Regions from separate parts of the Lentzea sp. NPDC037011 genome, predicted to be linked through region 2. Evidence: riboswitches for the same ligand, from Rfam matches in the RefSeq annotation. Region 2 holds a riboswitch; each other region holds the start of a gene.

Region 1 (7,033 bases), on a different contig from region 2:
GACCTTGGCCGCCGCGAGGTTCACCGACTCCAGGCCGGAGGCGCAGAACCGGTTGAGCTGCACACCGGCGGGACGCTGGTCCCACCCGGCGGCCAGCACCGCCGCGCGGGCGATGTCACCGCCCTGCTCGCCGATCGGGGACACCACGCCGAACACGACGTCGTCCACCGAGGAGGTGTCCAGGGAGTTGCGCTCGGACAGCGCGCGCAGGACACCGGCGGCCAGCTCGACGGGCCGCACGCTGTGCAACGACCCGCGCTTGCCCTTGCCGCGCGGCGTGCGCACCGCGTCGAAGATCAAGGCTTCGCTCATGGCACCCACGCTAAGCCCGGCTCCTGGCGCTGGCCATGACCGTGGAGGGTGACCGATTAGCTCAGGAGGAGCTCCATGTGCTCGGGTTCGTCGCAGTCGATGAACCCGAGCCTCCCGTAAAGCCTGCGTGCGGGCAGGTTGTCCTCGTACACGCGCAGCCGCACGACCTTCCAGCCCTCGTCCGCAGCCCACGCCAGCACGCCGTCCACCAGCGCCTCCCCGACGCCGCGGCCGCGGTGGGAGCCCCTGACCCACATCGAGCAGAGGTGCAGGCCGGTGGGCTTCGGCGTGGCACCGACCAGCCCGACCGGCTCCGGGGCGAACGCGATGAGCCTCAGCCCCCGCTCGACGGCCTCCCGCCAGTCGTCCTCGGTGAACGCCTGCTCGTGAGCCAGCGCCGACCCGAAGCCGCCGGGGTCGGTGGCCAGCGCCTCCAGCCGCACGTCACGCCACACCCGCCAGTCGTCCTGGCTGACCCGGTGAATCCGCACACCGGGCAGTCTGACCGACCGAGGTGGTTTTTTCGCTCAGTTTTTCGGGTGACGGGCAGGCGCGGCGGTCATGGCGTCGGCCACCCGCCGGTGGTTTCGTTGACCGCATGGCAGAGCGTCGATCGCGGTGGATGGACAGCGACCTGGACCAGTTGCGCCAGCTCGCGCGCACGTTCATGGAGAAGGAGGTCGTGCCGCACCAGGAGCGCTTCGCCGAGCAGAAGCAGGTCGACCGCGACCTGTGGACCAAGGCGGGCGAGCTCGGGTTGCTGTGCCTGAGCATCCCCGAGGAGTACGGCGGCGGTGGCGGCACGTTCGCACACGAGGCCGTTCTGCTCGAAGAACAGGCACGTGCCGGCGACAGCTCGTGGGGCAACAGCGTCCACAGCGGCATCGTGGCCCACTACCTCAACTCCTACGGCACCGAAGAGCAGAAGCACCGCTGGCTGCCCAAGCTCGCGTCCGGCGAGTACGTCGGCGCGATCGCGATGTCGGAACCCGGCGCGGGCTCGGACCTGCAGTCCATCCGCACGAAGGCGATCCGCGACGGCGACGAGTACGTCATCAACGGCTCCAAGACCTTCATCACCAACGGCGTGCACGCCGACCTCGTGGTCGTCGTCGCGAAGACCGACCCCGGTCAGGGCGCGCAGGGCATCTCGCTGCTCGTGGTCGAGCACGACATCCGGCGCGGCCGCGTGCTCGACAAGGTCGGCATGAAGGGCCAGGACACCGCCGAACTGTTCTTCGACGACGTCCGGGTGCCCGCGGAGAACCTGCTGGGCGGCCAGGAGGGCATGGGCTTCGTCCAGCTCATGCAGCAGCTGCCGCAGGAACGCCTCATCATCGGCGTCGCCTCGATCGCGGGCATCGAGGCCGCCGTCGACGTGACGCTGAAGTACGTGAAGGAGCGCACGGCGTTCGGCAAGGAGCTCATCAAGTTCCAGAACACCCGCTTCAAGCTCGCCGAGTGCGCCACCGAGGCGGCCGTGACCAGGGCGTTCATCGACGAGTGCGTCGAGAAGCACCTCAAGGGCGAGCTCGACGTGCCGACCGCCGCGATGGCGAAGTACTGGGCGAGCGACCGGCTGAGCCGCGTCGTCGACGAGTGCCTGCAGCTCTTCGGCGGCTACGGCTACATGAACGAGTACCCGATCTCCCGCGCCTGGACCGACGCCCGCGTGCAGCGGATCTACGGCGGCACGAACGAGATCATGAAGGAAATCATCGCGAGGTCGCTGTGAGCGGGCCGCTCGCGGGGCTGAAGGTCGTCGAGCTCGCGGGCCTCGCGCCCGCGCCGTTCGGCTGCATGGTGCTCGCCGACCTCGGCGCGGACGTGGTCCAGGTGCACAAACCGGGCGCCCACCCGGCGGTCCCCGGTGACTTCCTCGGCCGCAACCGGCGCTCGATCGCGGTCGACACCCGCACGCCCGAGGGCGCCGAGCTGGTGCTGACCCTGGTCGAACGCTCGGACGTGCTGGTCGAGGGCTTCCGGCCGGGCGTCACCGAACGGCTCGGCATCGGGCCCGCGCAGTGCCTGGCCCGCAACCCGCGCCTCATCTACGGGCGCATGACCGGGTGGGGCCAGGACGGGCCGCTGGCCGACCGGGCCGGGCACGACATCAACTACATCGCCGTCGCGGGCGCGCTGGAACCGCTCGGCCGGGCCGGCGGGCCACCGTCGTTCCCCATCAACCTCCTGGGTGACTTCGGCGGGGGAGGGCTGCTGCTGGCCCTCGGCGTGCTCGCCGCGCTGTACGAGAGGGAGCGGTCCGGGCGCGGCCAGGTCGTGGACGCGGCCATGGTCGACGGTGCCGCGCTGCTCACCACGTTCCTGCACGGCATGCGCAACGCGGGCATGTGGTCCGGTGGCCGCGGCGAGAACATGCTCGACGGCGGGGTGCCGTTCTACGACGTCTACGAGGCCGCGGACGGCAGGTACGTGGCCATCGGCGCGCTGGAGGAGAAGTTCTACGCCGACCTGGTGCGCGTGCTGGGGCTGGCGGACGCACCGTCGCGCAACGACCCGGCCCGGTGGCCTGAGCTGCGCGAACACATCGCGGCGGCGGTCAGGACCCGCACCAGGGACGAGTGGGCCGACCTCGCGCGGGACACGGACGCCTGCCTGGCGCCGGTGCTGACCCCGGCCGAGGCGGCGGAGCACCCGTTCACCGCGGAGCGCGCCACCTTCGTGGACGTCGCCGGTGTGCGGCACCCGGCGCCGGCGCCCCGGTTCGACCGGACCCCGGCGGCGGTTCCGACCCCTCCGGTGCCGGTCGGGGCGAACACCGCGGAAGTGCTCGCGAACATGGGTGTGGCGGAAGACCGAATTGCGGAACTGCGGCGGGCTGGAGCAATTGCGTGAACGGTCGGAGGCGCATTAATGACGACACCACGCCGTGACGGAGCGTGATGCCGGGCATTCGGCATCCGGGTGAGGCCCGGTGCACCTGTGTCTTGTCCAAGCTGTGGGATTCGAGGGTCCTCGCGCTCACCTCGTGCCCAGGACATCGGCGCTGGAAACCGGCGGCTTTAGCCGCCATTCGGGTGACAACAGGCCCGGTGCAGACGTGCGGTGGCGGTGGATCCGCCGCCCCGCCTGGCGTGGTGGTTGTTCATCGCACGGGTGAATGAGGGAGCATGTCGGGTGACACGGGCGGTTCGCCGCCCCACCTGTGAGCGACATGGACGGAGAGGGACCTGTGAACCTCAAGAAGGTGCTGGTGCTGGCGGGCGTCGCGCTGGTGCTGTTCCTCCTGATCACCCAGCCGGAAGAGTCCGCGTCGGGGGTCCAGACGGCCCTCGGCTGGCTGCGCGAGGGTGCGGAGTCGATCATCACCTTCGTCAGGAGCCTCTTCGGGACGGCCACCCCCGTCGCCTAGTGACCCTCGGTGATCCTCGGCCCTCCGCGTTGAGCCGGACGGGTGGAATGAGGCCAATCACGCACTGGTAACGGGTGTTCTGGCGATTCAGGGTCTGGCGATTGTCAGACCTACCGAATACCTTCCGCTGCAATGGCCGATCCCCGACCGACGAGGAGGCATGGATGGTCGAGGACTCCGGGGTCCACGAGCTGTTGCAGCAGTGGGCGGCTGAACGGTCTGACGACGCAGAGATGCAGGAGGTGAACCGGATCAAGAACGCGTGGCTCGCGGAGGCTCCCCCCTCGGCGCCCGGCATCCCCGTGCAGCGGGGAGGCAGGAGTGGGCCGCGTGGCTTGGTCAAGGTCGACTCGGCGGATCCGGCCTACGTGGCCGCGATGCGCAAGCGGGCGCCGGAGGCACCCGAGGCACTGCTCGCCGCCGCGGCGAGCTACTGGCAGCTGGTGGGCGACGTCGCCGAGGCCGAGCAGTGGTGGGACGCGGGCATCAGCCCGCTGGACCAGCGCGCGCTCGACTACCGCGCCGCCGGCCTCACGCCTGCCGACCTCGGAAGGCGCCTGGGACCGATGACGGTTCTCCAGCACCTCCGCCGCGGTTCGGCCGCGGCCTGGTGCGTTGCTCGTCTGCAGAGGCAGCGCCGGGACGGCGTGGCGTAGGAGAAGCGGGCTGTCGAGGCATCGGCAGCCCCGAAGTTCACTCGCAAACGGGCACGCGCGCTCCCGTGGCGCGCTACCCCCTCACGGGTGGCCTCCTGACAGGAGGCCTCACCCCAGTAGTGTGGAGGTCGTGCGCGGCCTCCTTACTCCCCAGCGTGTGCTGATCGCGCTCGCCTGTCTGGCGGCGCTGGTCCTCTGCTGCGGGCTCGCGTGGTGGCAGTGGCAGCGCTTCGAGTCCGCGAGCGGCACGTTCCAGAACCTCGGGTACGTGCTCCAGTGGCCGCTCTTCGGCCTCTTCCCCCTCTTCATGGTGTGGCGGTTCCGCCGTCTCGCGCGCCAGCGCCGTGACGAGGCTCTCTCCGCACCGGAGCCGGTTGCACCTCCCGTCGCACCGGTGACTACCGTTGACGCCGTCAAACCCGCGCCTGTCGAGCACTTCGACGACGAAGAAGACGCGGAGCTCGCGGCCTACAACCGCATGCTCGCGGACCTCAACGCGCGGGACGGTCGTTGAGCGAAGGCGGGCAGATGAAGGGTGCGTTGACCCGGTTCCGGGTCATGGCTTACGTGGTCGGTGTCTTCCTGCTGCTGCTGGTCGTGGCGATGGTGCTGAAGTACGCCGCCGGCATGGACCAGGCGATGAAGGTCGTCGGCCCGATCCACGGGTTCCTCTACGCCATCTACCTGGTGCTTTCGGTCGACCTGGCGCTGAAGCTGCGCTGGTCCATCAAGGGCACCGCGCTCGTGCTGGTCGCGGGGACGATCCCGTTCCTGTCGTTCTGGGCGGAGCGCAAGGTGGTGGAGAAGACTGCTCAGGGCGTGCCGCTGTGACGTTCGGCCTGCTAGCGTCTGGGGCAACCAACTGAACACGGCCGTCGATGTCGCGCGGGAGAGCTCCCTTCAGCGGGAGCGCCGAAGGAGCAACTCCTCCCCGGAATCTCTCAGGCACAGATACCGCACGACGAAGGCAACTCTGGAAAGCAGGCTCATCAGGAGCCTCGCCCACGGTGCAAGTCGCTCCGGCGACGAAGCTCTCAGGCTCATGACAGAGGGGGAGGCTCGCTCTGGTGAGGAGTCTCCGGTGGACCGTGTCATTCTTCTGTTGCCTCAGCCGGCCTGGCCCGGCTCTTCGGCGCACCCTGGAGGAGCGTTCTGATGTCCCGCCTCACGCCACTGAACGCTGAGCACGAGTCGCTCGGCGCGATGTTCACCGACTTCGCGGGCTGGAAGATGCCGCTGCGCTACTCCAGCGAGCTGGCCGAGCACCACGCCGTGCGCACCACCGCCGGCCTGTTCGACCTCACGCACATGGGTGAGGTCGTGCTGACCGGGCCGCAGGCCGGTGCCGCACTCGACTACGCGCTGGTCGGCCACATCTCCGCGCTCGCGGTCGGCAAGGCCCGCTACACGATGATCACCCAGGCCGACGGCGGCGTGGTCGACGACCTGATCGTCTACCGGCTGGGCGACGAGGAGTTCATGGTCGTCGCCAACGCCTCGAACGCCGCCGTGGTCGCCGAGGCGCTCGTCGAGCGGGCCACCGGGTTCGACACCGTCGTCACGGACAGGTCCACGGACTACGCGTTGATCGCGATCCAGGGCCCGAAGTCGGTGGAGGTCCTGGCCGGGCTGACCGACACCGACCTGTCGACGGTGAAGTACTACGCCTCCTACCCCTCGAAGGTGGCCGGGGTGGACGCGCTGCTCGCGCGCACCGGCTACACCGGCGAGGAGGGCTTCGAGCTGTTCGTCGCGCCCGACGACGCCGCCGCAGTGTGGACGGCGCTGCTGGAGGCCGGGCAGCCGCACGAGCTCAAGCCGTGCGGTCTCGGCTGCCGCGACACGTTGCGCCTGGAAGCCGGAATGCCGTTGTACGGCAACGAGCTGACCACCTCGCTCACCCCGTACCACGCGGGTCTCGGCCGGGTCGTGAAGCTCGACAAGCCGGGCGACTTCGTCGGCCGCGAGGCGCTGACCGAGGTGTCCGAGTCCGATGTGGACTCCGTGCTGGTCGGTCTGAAGACCCCCGAGCGCCGCGCGCCCCGCCACGGTTACGCCGTGCTGAACGGCGACGAGGTCGTCGGCGAGGTGACCTCGGGCGCGCTGTCGCCGACCCTGGGCTACTCGGTGGCGATGGCCTACGTGAACCGGGCGAGCTCCGCGCCCGGCACCCCTCTGCTGGTGGACGTCCGCGGCAAGAAGCAGCCGGTCGAGGTCGTCGCACTTCCGTTCTACAAGCGCGCCAAGTAGGGAGATCCTCCAGATGTCCGACCAGTTCAACGCCTCCCTCGCGGAGTACGACCCCGAGGTCGCGCAGGCCGTTGCGGCCGAGCTGGCGCGCCAGCAGGGCACCCTCGAGATGATCGCCTCGGAGAACTTCACGCCGGTCTCGGTGCTGCAGGCCCAGGGTTCGGTGCTGACCAACAAGTACGCGGAGGGCTACCCCGGCCGCCGCTACTACGGTGGCTGCGAGCACGTCGACGTCGTCGAGCGCCTCGCCATCGAGCGCATCAAGTCGCTCTTCGGCGCCGGTTTCGCCAACGTCCAGCCGCACTCCGGCGCCCAGGCCAACGCCGCCGCGATGTTCGCGCTGCTGCAGCCCGGTGACACGATCCTCGGCCTGGACCTCGCGCACGGCGGTCACCTGACCCACGGCATGCGCATCAACTTCTCCGGCAAGCTCTACAACGTC
Region 2 (7,033 bases):
TCGGCGATCGCACCGGATCGGGTGAACGGGTTGCGCAGCGGCCCGCGGCGTTCCCGGTGCGGCAGCCCCTCTCCGATCAGGTGCCGGTGTGCCGTGTTCCAGACCTGGCACGGCCAGCGCCGCCTCCACCGCAGCCGGCTCGGGCACGTCCGGCACCGGCCGTCCTCGTCGGGCTGGTGCAGCGTGAGCAGCAACCGCCAGCCGTCCGCCAGGCGGTGGATCTCGGTGCGGGCCAACGGGACCAGCGCCTCGGCCGCGCCCTGCTCGGCCACCTCCTCCAGCAGCGCCAACCGGTGCAGCACCGCGTCGCGCAGGACCTCGTCCATCACATCTTCGCCGAGGCCTGGTCGAGCAGGGAGCCGAGCCGGCGCGTCTGGGTGGCGGACATCACAGCGGCCTCGCCCGGTGGTGCGACCAGCAGAACCCGGTCGTTCTCCACCAGAACGGTCATCGACCTGTCTCGACCGAACGGGTCGTGGCAGTGGATCCAGCCCTGTGGTTCAGCCATGGAATCTCCCTTCGAGGGACACCCGACTCCTGCTTCATCGGCCGTCGGCCCTGCTCGGCGCACCGGCAGCGGGGGATTTCACTCGTTTGCCGGATGAGCGGGACACGGCGGTGGTCTGGGCGAGGCAACTTTTGGGTCGCGTTTCGGCGGGGGTGCTGGGCGCCACCGCCGAAGAGCCGCTATATTTGGTCCCGGCGGCCCCGCTCCCAGTGACCCCCAGGCTGGTTGAGCGCGGCCGCCCTTTATTTTTCCCACTTCTTCCCTCTTGTTCAGAAAATCCCCTTGCGCCCTGCGGTCTCGTACGCTGTAAGTTGCTCGTACACCGTAAGGGGGAGGTTTTCATGAGTGCGACCACGACAGAAACCGTCGGCGTGCAGCCACATCCGCAGCGCTGGGCCGTGCTCGGCGTGCTCTGCCTGTCCGTGATGGTCGTGGTGCTGGACAACACCGTGCTGAACGTGGCGATCCCGTCCATCTCCACCGGTCTGGGCGCGAGCACCGCCGACATCCAGTGGATGATCAACGCCTACTCGCTGGCGCTGGCGGGCCTGCTGCTCACGACCGGCTCGCTGAGCGACCGGTTCGGCCGCAAGCGGGCGTTGCTGGGAGGGCTGGCGCTGTTCGGCGCGGGCAGTGCCGTGGCGGCCTGCGCGGGCTCGTCCGAGGCGCTGATCGCAGCGCGGGGGTTCATGGGCGTCGGGGCGGCGTTGCTGATGCCCGGCACGCTGGCCGTGCTGATGCAGCTGTTCGACGAGGAGGAACGCCCGAAGGCCATCGGCATCTGGGCAGCGGTCACCAGCCTCGGCTTCGCGGCCGGTCCGGTGATCGGCGGCGCGCTGATCAAGCACTTCTGGTGGGGCTCGGTGTTCCTGATCAACGTGCCGGTGGCGCTGCTCGCGATCGCGGCGGTGGCGTTCCTCGTGCCGGAGTCCAAGGACCCGGCCGTGCGCAAGCCGGACGTGCTCGGCTCGGTCCTGTCGATCATCGGCATGGTCTCGCTGGTGTACGCGGTGATCTCGGTGCCGGAGAACGGGTTCGGCTCGCCGCGGTTCGGCGTGCCGCTCGCACTGGGGCTGGTCGCGATGGCCGTGTTCGCGTGGTGGGAGCGGCGCACCACCGACCCGATGCTCGACCTCGGGTTCTTCGCCGACCGCCGGTTCACCGGTGCCGTGGCGTCGGGCGTGCTGGCGGCGTTCGGCATGGCCGGCTCGCTCTTCCTGCTGACGCAACACCTCCAGGGCGTGCTCGGCTACAGCCCGCTGGAGGCGGGCCTGCGCGTCGCGCCGATGGCGATCGCGTTGCTCGTCACCAGCAACACCCTCGGTCAGCTCGTGCTGAAACTGGGTGCCGCCAAGGCGATGCTGCTCGGCATGACGGTCGTCGCGGGCGGCGTGGTGCTGCTCTCGATCGGCACCACCTACCCGCCGACGCTGGCCGGGCTGGTGCTGATCGGCGTCGGTGTCGGTGTGGCACAACCGGTTGCCGTCAACGCGCTGATGGGCGCGATCCCGCCGGAACGCGCCGGCATCGCCTCCGGCCTGTCGTCCACGCTGACCGAGCTGGGCTCGTCGTTCGGCATCGCGATCCTCGGCGCGCTGCTGTCCGCGCGGTTCGTCGCCGCGCTGCCCGACGGAGTGCCGGGACGGTCGCTGTCGGAGGCGCTGCACAGCGGCGCGGACCTGACCGTGGTGCGCGAGGCGTTCTCGTCGGGCATGAGCGTCAGCCTGGTGGCCGGCGCCGTGTCCGTGTTCCTGGGAGGTGTTGTGGCGAGCGTGCTGCTGCGGCGTGCCTAGTATCGAGCCGTGGACAGCGTGTGGTTCGGCAAACCCAGGCCGGCGAGCGGCCAGCACCTCGGCCTGAGCCGGGAGGCCATCGTCCGCAAGGCGATGGAGGTGCTGGACGAGCACGGCCTGGCGAAGCTGTCCATGCGCAAGCTCGCCGCCGAGCTGGGCGCGGCCCCGATGTCGCTGTACTGGCACGTGCCCACCAAGGACGCGCTCATCGAGCTGTGCCTCGACGAGATCTACGGCGAGTTCCCGCGCCCGGCCCCCGGCGCCGCGTGGGAACCCGCGCTGCGCGAGATGATGCACGCGTTCCGCCGTCTTGCGCTCGCACACCCGTGGTGGGTGCGCGGCATCGGCGAGTTCACCACCATCGGTCCCAACGCCGTCGCCATGGCCGACGCGATGCTCGAACCCATGCGGGCGGCCGGCCTGACGATGGTCCAGGCGTCGCAGGCGATGTCGGCGGTGTCGAGCTTCGTCGTCGGGTACACGACGGCGGAGGCGAACTTCCGCAGCCGCGGCGGCCACGACGAACCGCCACCGGACCTCGGCCGGATCGCGGACCTGTACCGGGAGAAGCACCCCCGCTACGTCGAGATGCTGGACCAGCAGGAGCTGTGGTCGCTGGAGGGGCAGTTCGAGTTCGGGCTGGACTGCGTGATCGACGGGGTCAAGGCGCGGGTGGCCGCGCTGCGGTGACCGCGAGGAGGCGCGCCCGTGAAGGCGAAACCCCCGCAGCGTGCTCCGCGTGCGGGGGCTCCTCCATCCGACTGGCTCTCAGACCACGGACTCCAGCGGCGTGTGCACCAGGCCGGTCGCCTCGGCCACCGGGCCGTTGGTCAGCTGACCGGCGTGCGCGTTGAGGCCCAGGGCGAGCGAACGGTCGTCCTTCAGCGCCTTCTCCCAGCCCTTGCCGGCCAGCGCGACCGCGTAGGGCAGCGTCACGTTGGTGAGCGCGTAGGTGGAGGTGCGGGGGACGGCGCCGGGCATGTTGGCGACGCAGTAGAACACCGAGTTGTGGACCTCGTAGGTCGGCTCGGCGTGCGTGGTGGCGCGCGAGTCCTCGAAGCAGCCGCCCTGGTCGATGGCGATGTCGACGAGCACCGAACCCGGCTTCATCTCCGCGACCAGCGCGTTCGAGACGAGCTTCGGGGCCGCGGCACCCGGCACCAGGACGGCGCCGATGACCAGGTCGGCCTCGCGGACGGCCTGCTCGATCGCGAACGAGTTGGACGCGAGCGTGCGCAGGCGGCCCTGGAACTGGGCGTCGATCTGGCGCAGGCGGTCGACGTTGGTGTCGAGGATCTGCACGTCGGCGCCCATGCCGACGGCGATGGTGGCGGCGTTGACACCGGCCACACCGCCGCCGATCACGACAACGCGGGCCGGGGCGACACCGGGGACGCCGCCGGGCAGCACGCCGCGGCCACCGGAGGGCTTCATCAGGCTGAACGCGCCCACCTGCGGGGCGAGGCGGCCCGCGACCTCGGACATCGGGGCGAGCAGCGGCAGCGAGCGGTTCGGCAGCTGCACCGTCTCGTAGGCGATGGCCGTGGTGCCGGAGGCCAGCAGGGCCTCGGTCAGCGGCTTGTCGGCGGCGAGGTGCAGGTAGGTGAAGAGGGTCTGGCCGGAGCGCAGGCGGGGGTACTCCTCCGCGATCGGCTCCTTGACCTTGAGGACCAGGTCGCCCTCGGCCCAGACGTCGTCGGCGGTCGGGAGGACCTTCGCACCCGCGGCGAGGTACTCCTCGTCGGTGATCGCGGAGCCCAGACCGGCGCCCTGCTCGACGTACACGTCGTGGCCCCGGCTGGTCAGCTCGTGGGCCCCGGCCGGCGTGAGGGCGACGCGGTACTCGTGGTTCTTGATCTCGCGAGGAACGGCGATCCGCACGATGACTCCTCCGTTTCGGCTGGCTGCTATCTCACAATGTGGGGCAGCCGGGAGGTCATGTCACTGTGCGGGTTGCACTGTTCGGGACCAGGCCGGTTGTGCTGCTGGGACAAAGCGACCTGCGCCACGCCTGTACCGGTCCCGCGTTGACACCCGGTGGCGGGCCCACATAGCGTTCCCACCGGAACTGAATAACGGCCGCGGTGCCCCTGACGGGCACCAGAACCCGGGTGGGAGAGACCTCGACGAGCTGGTCGGGGCGCCGAAGGGGCAAGCTCCCGCACACTCTCAGGCAGCAAGACCACTCGGGGTAGGCAACTCTGCACGGCGGAGGGGGCGCACGTTTCCTGCCCGTCATCTGCCAGAGGAGTCGCCGTGGAGTTCCCCGAGAACCTGCTCTACACCGCCGAACACGAGTGGGTCGACTGGACGCCGGGCACCCAGGACCCGTTGACCTGCGGGATCACCGAGTACGCCGCGGACGCGCTGGGTGACATCGTCTTCGTCCAGCTCCCCGAGGTCGGGGCCGAGGTCGTCTCCAACCAGGTCTGCGGCGAGCTGGAGTCCACCAAGTCCGTCAGCGACCTGTTCTCCCCGGTCACCGGCGAGGTCCTCGAGGTCAACACCGCCGTCGTCGACGACCCGGCGATCATCAACACCGACCCGTACGGCGCCGGCTGGCTGTTCAAGGTGCGCGTGGACTCCGCGGAGGACCTGCTCACCGCGGCCAAGTACGCCGAGCTCACCTCAGACTGACCCGCTCGCACCCACCACGAAGGACTGATCAGTGGCGATCAGCGTTTTCGACCTGTTCTCCGTCGGCATCGGGCCGTCCAGCTCGCACACCGTCGGCCCGATGCGCGCCGCCGCCATGTTCGTCGAGAAGCTCGGTGCCCGCGCGTCCGAAGTGGACCGCGTGCACGTCGAGCTGTTCGGCTCGCTCGGCGCCACCGGGCACGGCCACGGCAGCCCCAAGGCCGTGTTCCTCGGCCTGGAGGGCAACCTCCCGGAGGAGGTGGACCCCGCGGCCGCCGCCCACCGCGTCGAGGAGATCGTCGCGAGTGGACGGCTGCGGCTCGGCGGCACGCACGAGATCGGCTTCGCGCACGACCGCGACCTCGTCATGCACCGCCGCAAGTCGCTCCCGTTGCACCCCAACGGCATGAGCTTCGAGGCGTTCCGCGGTGACGAGCCGGTCGAGCACGCCGTCTACTACTCGATCGGCGGCGGCTTCGTCGTCGACGAGAACGCGTCCGGCAGCGACCGCATCAAACCCGACTCGACCCCGCTGCCGCACCCGTTCCTGACCGGCGACGAGCTGCTCGCGCGCTGCCGCGAGACCGGCCTGTCGATCAGCGAGATCATGATGGCCAACGAGCTGTCGTGGCGCTCGGAGGAGGAGGTGCGGGCCGGGCTCCTGCACATCTGGCACGTGATGCAGGAGTGCGTCGAACGCGGCTGCACCGAGCAGGGCATCCTGCCCGGCGGTCTCAAGGTCCGCCGCCGCGCCGCCGAGATGCGCAAACGGCTGGAGGGCGAGCACTTCGTCACCGACCCGCTGCGCGTCATGGACTGGGTCACGCTCTTCGCGCTCGCCGTCAACGAGGAGAACGCGGCAGGCGGCCGGGTCGTCACCGCACCGACGAACGGCGCGGCCGGCATCGTGCCCGCGGTCCTGCACTACTACACCAGGTTCGTGCCCGGTGCGAACGACGACGGCGTGGTGAGGTTCCTGCTCACCGCGGGCGCCATCGGCGTGCTGTTCAAGGAGAACGCCTCGATCTCCGGCGCCGAGGTCGGCTGCCAGGGCGAGGTCGGCTCCGCGTGCTCGATGGCCGCCGGTGGTCTCGCCGAGGTCCTCGGCGGCACCCCGGAGCAGGTCGAGAACGCCGCCGAGATCGCCATGGAGCACAACCTCGGCCTCACCTGCGACCCGATCGGCGGCCTGGTGCAGATCCCGTGCATCGAACGCAACGCCGTCGCGTCCGTCAAGGCGATCACCGCGGTGCGCATGGCGTTGCGCGGCGACGGCTCGCACTTCGTGTCGCTGGACAAGGTCATCAAGACCATGCGGGACACCGGCAAGGACATGTCGGTGAAGTACAAGGAGACGGCGCGCGGCGGTCTCGCCGTCAACGTCATCGAGTGCTGAGGCCGGTCAGGGCCTGGCGTCGTACCGGCGCTGGGCCTCGATCACGTCCGGCATCCGCGACTCCAGCAGCACGATCAACGCCATCAGCTTCTCCGCCGTCTCGCGCCCGAGCGGCGTGAGGCTGTAGTCGACCCGCGGCGGGTTCGTCGGCTGCGCGTCGCGGTGCACGAGCCCGTCGCGCTCCAGCGCGTGCAACGTCTGGGACAGCATCTTCTCGCTGACGCCGTCGACCCGGCGGCGCAGCTCGTTGAACCGCAGCGACCCGTCGACCAGCGCGCTCAGCGTCAGGCTGCCCCACCGGCCGGTGACGTGCTCCAGCGTGGGACGTGACGGGCACGCCTTCGCGAACACGGTGAACTCCATGTCCGCGAGGGTACCCCATCGCACTTACGAAAAGTTAGTGCTCGCTCGAACGGCAGGCCCGCACACAGCGCGTGTGCGGGCCTGCCTGCTCAGAACGGCCAGTCGGCGTCGCGCCCCGCCTCGATCAGCGGAACCGCGCGGAACGTCGCGTCCGTCAGGCCGCCGAACTCGTGCCGGTTCCCCGTGCCCGACGCGAACGCCCCCTGTCGGTACCCGCCCAGGTTGAACCCGTAGACCGGCACGTGCCGCGGCACGACGTCGTCGACCCCGGCACCGCCCGGCCCGGCGACCGTCTGCATGTCCGAGATGATGAACACCCGGTCGTGCCCTCGGTAC
Region 3 (7,033 bases), on a different contig from region 2:
TCCGAGGTGCGGCGCAGGTCCGACGGGATGCCGTCGGCGGTGTCGGTGTCGATCGCGTCCACATCGGACCCGGTCACGCCGAACGCCTCCCACACGGCGACGACGTGCGCACGCGTGGTCTTCTCGTCGCAAGCGACCGCCACGACGTCGGCGTCCACGAGGCGCAGGTTGATGCCGAGCTCGCGGGCCTTCGCGACGACCTCGGCGGCACGGCCCTCGACGCGCACCTGCACGGTGTCGAAGAACTCGCCGTGCACGACGTCGAGACCGGCCTCGCACAGGCCCGTCGCGAGGACGGTGGCCAGGCGGTGCACGCGGGTCGCGATGGCGCGCAGGCCCTCGGGGCCGTGGTAGACCGCGTACATCGACGCGATCACGGCGAGCAGCACCTGCGCGGTGCAGATGTTCGAGGTCGCCTTCTCACGGCGGATGTGCTGCTCGCGGGTCTGCAGCGCCAGGCGGTAGGCCAGCGAGCCGTCGGCGTCGACGGAGACGCCGACGAGGCGGCCGGGCAGCTGGCGCTCCAGGCCGGAGCGGACGGCCATGTAGCCGGCGTGCGGGCCGCCGAAGCCGATCGGCACGCCGAAGCGCTGGGTGGTGCCGACGACGACGTCCGCGCCGATCTCACCGGGCGGGCGCAGCAGCGTCAGCGCCAGCAGGTCGGCGACGACGACGGCCTGCGCGCCGGCGGCGTGGATCTCCTCCACCAGCGCGGCCTGGTCGCGGACCACACCGGACGCACCGGGGTAGGACAGCAGCACGCCGAAGAAGTCACCGCCCAGGCCCAGGCCCTCGATGCCCTGCGACAGGTCGGCGACGACGACCTCGATGCCCAGCGGCTCGGCGCGGGTCTCGATCACGGCCAGCGTCTGCGGCAGCGTGTCGGCGTCCACGACGAACTTGTTCGACTTCGCCCTGCCCGCGCGGCGCACCAGGGTCATGGCCTCGGCGGCGGCGGTCGACTCGTCCAGCATGGACGCGTTGGCCATCGGCAGGCCGGTCAGGTCGCCGACCATCGTCTGGAAGTTCAGCAGCGCCTCCAGGCGGCCCTGCGAGATCTCCGGCTGGTACGGCGTGTACGCGGTGTACCAGGCGGGCGACTCCAGGACGTTGCGCAGGATCACGCCCGGCGTCACGGTGTCGTAGTAGCCCAGGCCGATCATCTGGGTCATCGGCCGGTTCTGGGAGGCGAGCGCGCGCAGCTCGGCCAGCGCCTCGGTCTCCGTGGCGGGCGCCGGCAGGTCCAGCACCAGGTCGCGCTCGTGGATGGACGAGGGCACCGCGTGCTGCGCCAGCTCCTCCAGCGATCCGACACCGATCACGTCGAGGATGCGGGCGAGCTCGGCGGGGCGCGGGCCGACGTGCCGGTCCGCGAACGGGGTGCCGTGCTCGAGAGCGGCGAGCGGAATGCGGTCCTGCGTCATCTAACGCCTCCGGGGGGCTGCGGGCACACGTGTCCTGGTGCCCTCCCCGCTCTGTCCGTACCCGGCATCGGGCGCCTGAGAGGTTCACCCGCCACGAGAGCGGGCTTTCACCGTCGGCGGGATCTCGAGAGATCCGCTTTCCAGAGGCGTCTCGCTCACGCGGTCCTGGGTGCCTGAGAGGTTCCCGGGGAGGAACTTGCTCCTTCGGCGCCGGGTGCAGCACCCGGTCTCTCCCGCCTGAGTTCAGCGACTACCCGTGAAGAGTACCCGCAGGCAGGCCCGCCAGTCCCCACCGACGCGACCTACGTCTCAGCGACGGGACCGGCTGAGCCGGCGACAGCGGGTCAGCCGGTGGCGCGCTCCCGGCGGCGGCGGGTCAGCTCGTCCTCGGTCATCGGCGCGATTTCCACGCCGTCCGCACGTTCGGCCGGGAACTCGTGGATGGTCCCGCTGATCTCCCGCATCGCACCGCTCACCGCGATGCCGAACACGCCCTGCCCGCCCTGGAGCAGGTCGACGACCTCCTCGGGGGAGGTGCACTCGTAGACGGTCGTGCCGTCGGAGAAGAGCGTGATCCGCGCCAGGTCCTGCACGCCGCGGCGGCGCAGGTGGTCGACGGCGACCCTGATGTTCTGCAGCGAGACCCCGGTGTCCAGCAGCCGCTTCACGACCTTCAGGACGAGGATGTCCTTGAAGGAGTAGAGCCGCTGGCTGCCGGAGCCGTGCGCCATCCGCACCGTCGGCGCGACCAGGCCGGTCCTGGCCCAGTAGTCGAGCTGCCGGTAGGTGATCCCGGCGATCTGGCACGCCGCGGGTCCCCGGTAGCCGACGAGTTCGTCCGGCAGCGAGGAGTCCGGGAACAGCTCACCCTGCTGCCCGGATTCGGCCCGCAAGGGCGCTTCCTCGACCACGCCTGCCTCCCCTCGCCAACGGCCACGAAAGTCGGGGCCGTCAAGCCGCCTGGTCCACTCGCGCAGACCGGCGACGTCCACTCGAGTTCGACGGTAAGACCGCTCCGAGGGCAGGTCAACGCGACGCGCGGGGAGTGTTGGCCCCCAACCTGAGGCGGGGGTCCGCACCGTCACCCGAACTAGGACGTTCAGGTGACGTTTAGTGATTGTTTAGCGGCCATGATGTGCGGAAAGTAGTCCGATCGAGGGACACCCCACCGATCGGCGCCGGGTCCGAACAAGACGGTCAGCGACAGTCGGGGGAACTCAGGTGTCGGCGCCCCGGAAGTCCTCGGGAGACACGGAGTCGAGGAACTCGCGGAACTTCTCGACCTCGTCCTCCTGCTCGTCCGGGATGATCAGACCGGCCTCCGCCAGCACGGACTCCTCCGCGTGGATCGGCACGCCGACGCGCAGCGCGAGGGCCACCGAGTCGGACGGGCGGGCGGACACGCGCACGTCGCCGTCGAACACGAGCTCGGCGAAGAACGTGCCCTCCTGCAGGTCGGTGATCCGCACCTGTTCGAGGTTGCGGCCCAGCGCCCCGATGACGTCCTTGAGCAGGTCGTGGGTGAGCGGGCGGGCCGGTCGCACGCCCTGCTGCTCCAGCGCGATCGCGGTGGCCTCGACCGAGCCGATCCAGATCGGCAGGTACCGCTCACCCTCGGTTTCGCGCAGCAGGAGGATCGGCTGGTTCTGGGGCAGCTCCACCCGGACGCCCACGACACGCATCTCGCTCATCGGGTCTCGCCTCCCTCTGACTCGTTGGGGAGTACCCGGAACGTCTCCGAGCATCCCCCGGCACACGCGTTCGACGCTACCCGCCAAGCGGGCCGTGTGCTCAATCGTTGCGGGCAGAACGTGATCAAGACGATGGCCGCTCGAACCCGCTCTTCCCCGCACCGGGTACAACGAGCGGAAGAGGGCGGCCGATTCCCGGAAAGCACGGCGAACCGGGAGGAGTTCCGCGCAACGGCGGTCAGCGCACGAGTGCGTTCGGGCTCGACGCAGGAAAACTCCCGCGGAGCGCGGCGAACTGCTCAATGACGCAAAACAGTGGAGAAGACGGCAACAGCACTGCACGGTGGAACTCGGGGCGGAGCTGCGTGAGCACCGCCCCGACGCTCGTCATCCCGCAGACCCGGGACCGGCCGGTCCCAGGCCGTCAGGCTCCCGCGGAGCCGGGACCGGTCAGGAAGACCAGGCGGAACTTGCCGATCTGGACTTCGTCGCCGTTCGCGAGGACGGCCTGGTCGACCGGCTCGCGGTTGACGTAGGTGCCGTTGAGGCTGCCCACGTCGATCACGACGAACTCGCCGCCCTCCCGGCGGAACTCGGCGTGGCGGCGCGAGACCGTCACGTCGTCGAGGAAGATGTCGCTGTCGGGGTGGCGCCCCGCGCTCGTCGTGTCGCGGTCCAGCAGGAACCGCGAACCGGCGTTCGGGCCGCGCTTCACCACGAGCAGCGCGGAACCGGCGGGAAGGGCGTCGACACCGGCAACGGCCGGCTCCTGTGCGGGCGCCTCGGCGCCGCCTTCCATCTCCTGGAGGAAGTCCGCCCGGAAGACGGAGGTCCGCTCCGGGGACTGCTCCGGCGGAACGCCTGGGCCGTCGTTCGTGCTCACCTGAGCTCTCCTCCTGCTGCTGGGTCCGTCGTTTCCGGTAAAACCTATCGCGTTCGAGTCGCCCCCCGAGGAGCGGCTCCCCTTCCGGCCGAAGATCCGGCGAAAGATCGACGTCACTCCTTCTCCACCAACGCCTTGTACCCGTCGGCGTCCAAGAGCCCCTCGACCGCCTCGGGGTCGTTCAGGCGGAGCTCGACCATCCAGCCCTCGCCGTACGGGTCGGAGTTGATGGACTCCGGCGACTGCACCAGGGCGTCGTTGATCGCGACGACCTCACCGTCGAGCGGCGAGTAGAGGTCCGACACGCTCTTGGTGGACTCGACCTCGCCGAACGTGTCGCCGGCCGAGACGGTGTGGCCGACCTCGGGCAGCTGGACGAAGACCACGTCACCGAGTTGTTCCTGGGCGTAGTCGGTGATGCCGACGCGCACGGTGTTCTCACCTGTTGTGGCGACCCACTCGTGTTCCTCGGTGTAACGAAGCTCCTCGGGAATCAACTGACTGCGCTCCTCGTGCTGAACCTGTATGGGGTGATCTTTTCACGCGGCCTTTCCGGGAGTGACCCGCAGGGCCGAGAAGAACTGGTAGACGTACAAAAGCGCCGACCACAGGTACAGCGCTGCACCCCACGCGGTGAACGCGTAGGCGAACGGGAGTGCGAGCTGCGCCCACGCCGAGTCGCCCTGCGCGAGCAGCAGCAGGGGGAACGCGTACAGCAGGTTGAAGGTCGCGGCCTTGCCCAGGTAGGTGACCTCGAACGGGCCCCAGCCGCGCTGCCGCAGGACCAGCAGGCAGATGCCGACGACGACCTCGCGCCCGACCAGCACGAGTGCGATCCACAGCGGCACGATGTCCCTGACCACGAACGCCAGCAGCGTGCAGAACACGTAGAGGCGGTCGGCGGCCGGGTCGAGCAGCGCGCCCAGCCGGCTCATCTGGTTCAGCCAGCGGGCGAGCTTGCCGTCCAGCCAGTCGGACAGGCCCGCGAAGACGAGGACGAGCAGCGCCCAGCCGTCGGCGCGGGGTCCGAGCAACAGGTACAGGAAGAGCGGAACACCGGCCAGCCGCAACACGCTGAGCAGGTTCGGAATCGTCAGCAGGCGATCAGCCGGGTCACGCACACCCGCACTCTAAACGAGTGGCCGCGCACGGGCTGCCGGATGGCGTCACGGCACGCGGTGCGGGTGGTCGCAGGAGCTGCGCGGCCGGTCGGGGGACGGGGCCCGGTGGGGTGGAGGGAGCTCAGGCCGTCCGGGTGAACGTCCAGCCGCGGCGCTGCATCTCGGCACCGGTGAGCGAGCACGGGCGACCGCGGTCGTCGCGGCCCACCCAGCGGGCGCGGAAACCCTCGAGCACGTACGCGTGGCCCCGGCTCCACACCACGCTGCACGGCGCGGTGGGCAGCTGCTCGGCCGGCTGCGGCTCGGTCTCCATGGCGGTTCTCATCTCAGTCCCTCCGTGACATCAGGGATGTCGGCCACCGGGGCTCCGGCGTTATCCCTGTGAACGAATTCTGGCTGACTGTGGTTCAGAACACGTGTCCGTTCCGGGTCCGGAGCGTTAACTGGATCAAATGCCGCGCCGAGCTGTTCGGGGCCGAAGCGCGGCGGATGGCCACGTCGTTGCTCGCGCAACCGTTCGTCGTGCGCCGATGACCACCCATCTCGTCAGTCCGATCGGCGCGGCCTAACGTGTCCGCGTGGACCAGGTGAAATTCGGGCCGGAGCTCCTCTCCCGGTTGCTCGACCACCTCGGCGCGCAGCTCGACGGCTGCCGCGGGGTGGGCCTGTCGGTGTGGCCCGACGGGGCGGTGCTGCGGGCGGTCGGCGTGGCGCAGGAACTGGACCGGGCGCAGGTGGAGGCCGGGGAGGGACCACTCGTCGACGCCTCCCGCGACGAGCGGCAGGTGACCGCCGAGCTCGGCGGTCACCACGTGGTGGCGGTGCCGGGGAGCTGGGGTGACAGCGGACCGATAGTGCTGACGGTCTACCTGGACCACCCGGCTGGCATCGAGGACCTGAAGGTGGTCGAGGAGATCGAGCCGCTGCTCGCGACGGCGGCCGCGGTGGTGCAGTTCTGCGCCGGCGAGGTCCTGCGGGCCGACCAGATGGTGCGGATGGTGCAGCACCGGCGCTACATCGAGCAGGCCAAGGGGCTGCTGGTGGGTGCGCGGGGATGCCGGCCGGGCGAGGCGTTCGAGCTGCTCGTGCGAGCCAGCCAGCACGCGAACGTGAAGCTCCGCGACGTCGCGGCGGCCCTGGTGCTCGTGGTCGGCGGGGACCTGGAGGACACTGGTGAGGACGTCACGGTGCCGCCGCGGACCGCCTATGACACCGCTCGCGAACTTTGGGCGGAGTTGCAGGTTTGAGTCTTCGGCGACCGGGGTACGGAAGCGGCGACCTGTCCTGTCGAGCGACCTCTCCCGTACGGTGATGTCGCAGCGGTTGAGCCAGCAGCCGCGTGGTGGGGACCGCTGCTGTGGCGGCTCCCCGTGGTCCGAGTAGGGAGAAGATCGGTGACTGTGCAGGACCCGCAGACCATTGAGCTGTCGGCCCGGCAGCCGTCCGACGGCGTCACGGTGCTCGCCGTGTCCGGCGAGGTGGACATGGTGTCCGCGCCGACGCTGCGCGACGCCCTCGTGAACGGCCTCACCGACGGTGGCACCTTCGTGGTGGACATGACCGGCGTGACGTTCCTGGGTTCCGCCGGACTCGCCGTGCTCGTCGAGGCGGCGCGGCTGGCCCCCCAGCGCAACGCGACCCTGAAGGTCGTGGCGACCAAGCGCGCGGTGACGCGTCCGCTGGAGGCCACCGGGCTGGGCGAGGTGCTCGCCGTGCACGACTCGGTGGACGCCGCCCTGAGCTGAGACCACCTGACCTGGGACGAACCCGGCCCAGGACGACTACGACGACTGCGCGTGCCGGCCTGAGCCGAGACCCATCGGGCTCAGGGGGCTTGCGGGGCTTCCGGCACCACGGTGAGCCGGTTGCCCGCCGCGGCCAGCGCCGACGCGACCTCGGCCAGTGCGTGCGCGA

What was found. Region 2 has a riboswitch for glycine ahead of gcvH (glycine cleavage system protein GcvH). Riboswitches for the same ligand answer to the same signal wherever they lie in the genome.
Region 1: another riboswitch for glycine. It lies ahead of gcvT (glycine cleavage system aminomethyltransferase GcvT); the one in region 2 lies ahead of gcvH (glycine cleavage system protein GcvH).
Region 3: another riboswitch for glycine. It lies ahead of gcvP (aminomethyl-transferring glycine dehydrogenase); the one in region 2 lies ahead of gcvH (glycine cleavage system protein GcvH).

What each region holds. Positions count from the first base shown of each region.
Region 1 covers NZ_JBVJRT010000012.1:132,534-139,566, reverse strand. The annotation lists gene ACZ7CH_RS32600 (acetyl-CoA C-acetyltransferase) at 1-312, opposite strand, end outside; gene ACZ7CH_RS32595 (GNAT family N-acetyltransferase) at 369-803, opposite strand; gene ACZ7CH_RS32590 (acyl-CoA dehydrogenase family protein) at 911-2,047, shown strand; gene ACZ7CH_RS32585 (CaiB/BaiF CoA transferase family protein) at 2,044-3,168, shown strand; gene ACZ7CH_RS32580 (hypothetical protein) at 3,506-3,685, shown strand; gene ACZ7CH_RS32575 (helix-turn-helix transcriptional regulator) at 3,850-4,341, shown strand; gene ACZ7CH_RS32570 (hypothetical protein) at 4,472-4,855, shown strand; gene ACZ7CH_RS32565 (DUF3817 domain-containing protein) at 4,870-5,172, shown strand; glycine riboswitch at 5,218-5,308, shown strand; glycine riboswitch at 5,310-5,397, shown strand; gene gcvT (glycine cleavage system aminomethyltransferase GcvT) at 5,497-6,591, shown strand; gene glyA (serine hydroxymethyltransferase) at 6,605-7,033, shown strand, end outside.
Region 2 covers NZ_JBVJRT010000008.1:126,478-133,510, forward strand. The annotation lists gene ACZ7CH_RS25315 (hypothetical protein) at 1-326, opposite strand, end outside; gene ACZ7CH_RS25320 (hypothetical protein) at 326-508, opposite strand; gene ACZ7CH_RS25325 (MFS transporter) at 850-2,301, shown strand; gene ACZ7CH_RS25330 (TetR/AcrR family transcriptional regulator C-terminal domain-containing protein) at 2,311-2,991, shown strand; gene ald (alanine dehydrogenase) at 3,070-4,182, opposite strand; glycine riboswitch at 4,404-4,496, shown strand; gene gcvH (glycine cleavage system protein GcvH) at 4,558-4,938, shown strand; gene ACZ7CH_RS25345 (L-serine ammonia-lyase) at 4,970-6,334, shown strand; gene ACZ7CH_RS25350 (winged helix-turn-helix transcriptional regulator) at 6,341-6,697, opposite strand; gene ACZ7CH_RS25355 (vWA domain-containing protein) at 6,787-7,033, opposite strand, start outside.
Region 3 covers NZ_JBVJRT010000006.1:535,848-542,880, forward strand. The annotation lists gene gcvP (aminomethyl-transferring glycine dehydrogenase) at 1-1,424, opposite strand, end outside; glycine riboswitch at 1,575-1,670, opposite strand; gene ACZ7CH_RS21720 (MerR family transcriptional regulator) at 1,769-2,335, opposite strand; gene ACZ7CH_RS21725 (bifunctional nuclease family protein) at 2,642-3,115, opposite strand; gene garA (glycogen accumulation regulator GarA) at 3,540-3,998, opposite strand; gene gcvH (glycine cleavage system protein GcvH) at 4,112-4,495, opposite strand; gene ACZ7CH_RS21740 (CDP-alcohol phosphatidyltransferase family protein) at 4,538-5,119, opposite strand; gene ACZ7CH_RS21745 (hypothetical protein) at 5,241-5,444, opposite strand; gene ACZ7CH_RS21750 (ANTAR domain-containing protein) at 5,698-6,366, shown strand; gene ACZ7CH_RS21755 (STAS domain-containing protein) at 6,514-6,864, shown strand; gene ACZ7CH_RS21760 (ATP-binding protein) at 6,945-7,033, opposite strand, start outside.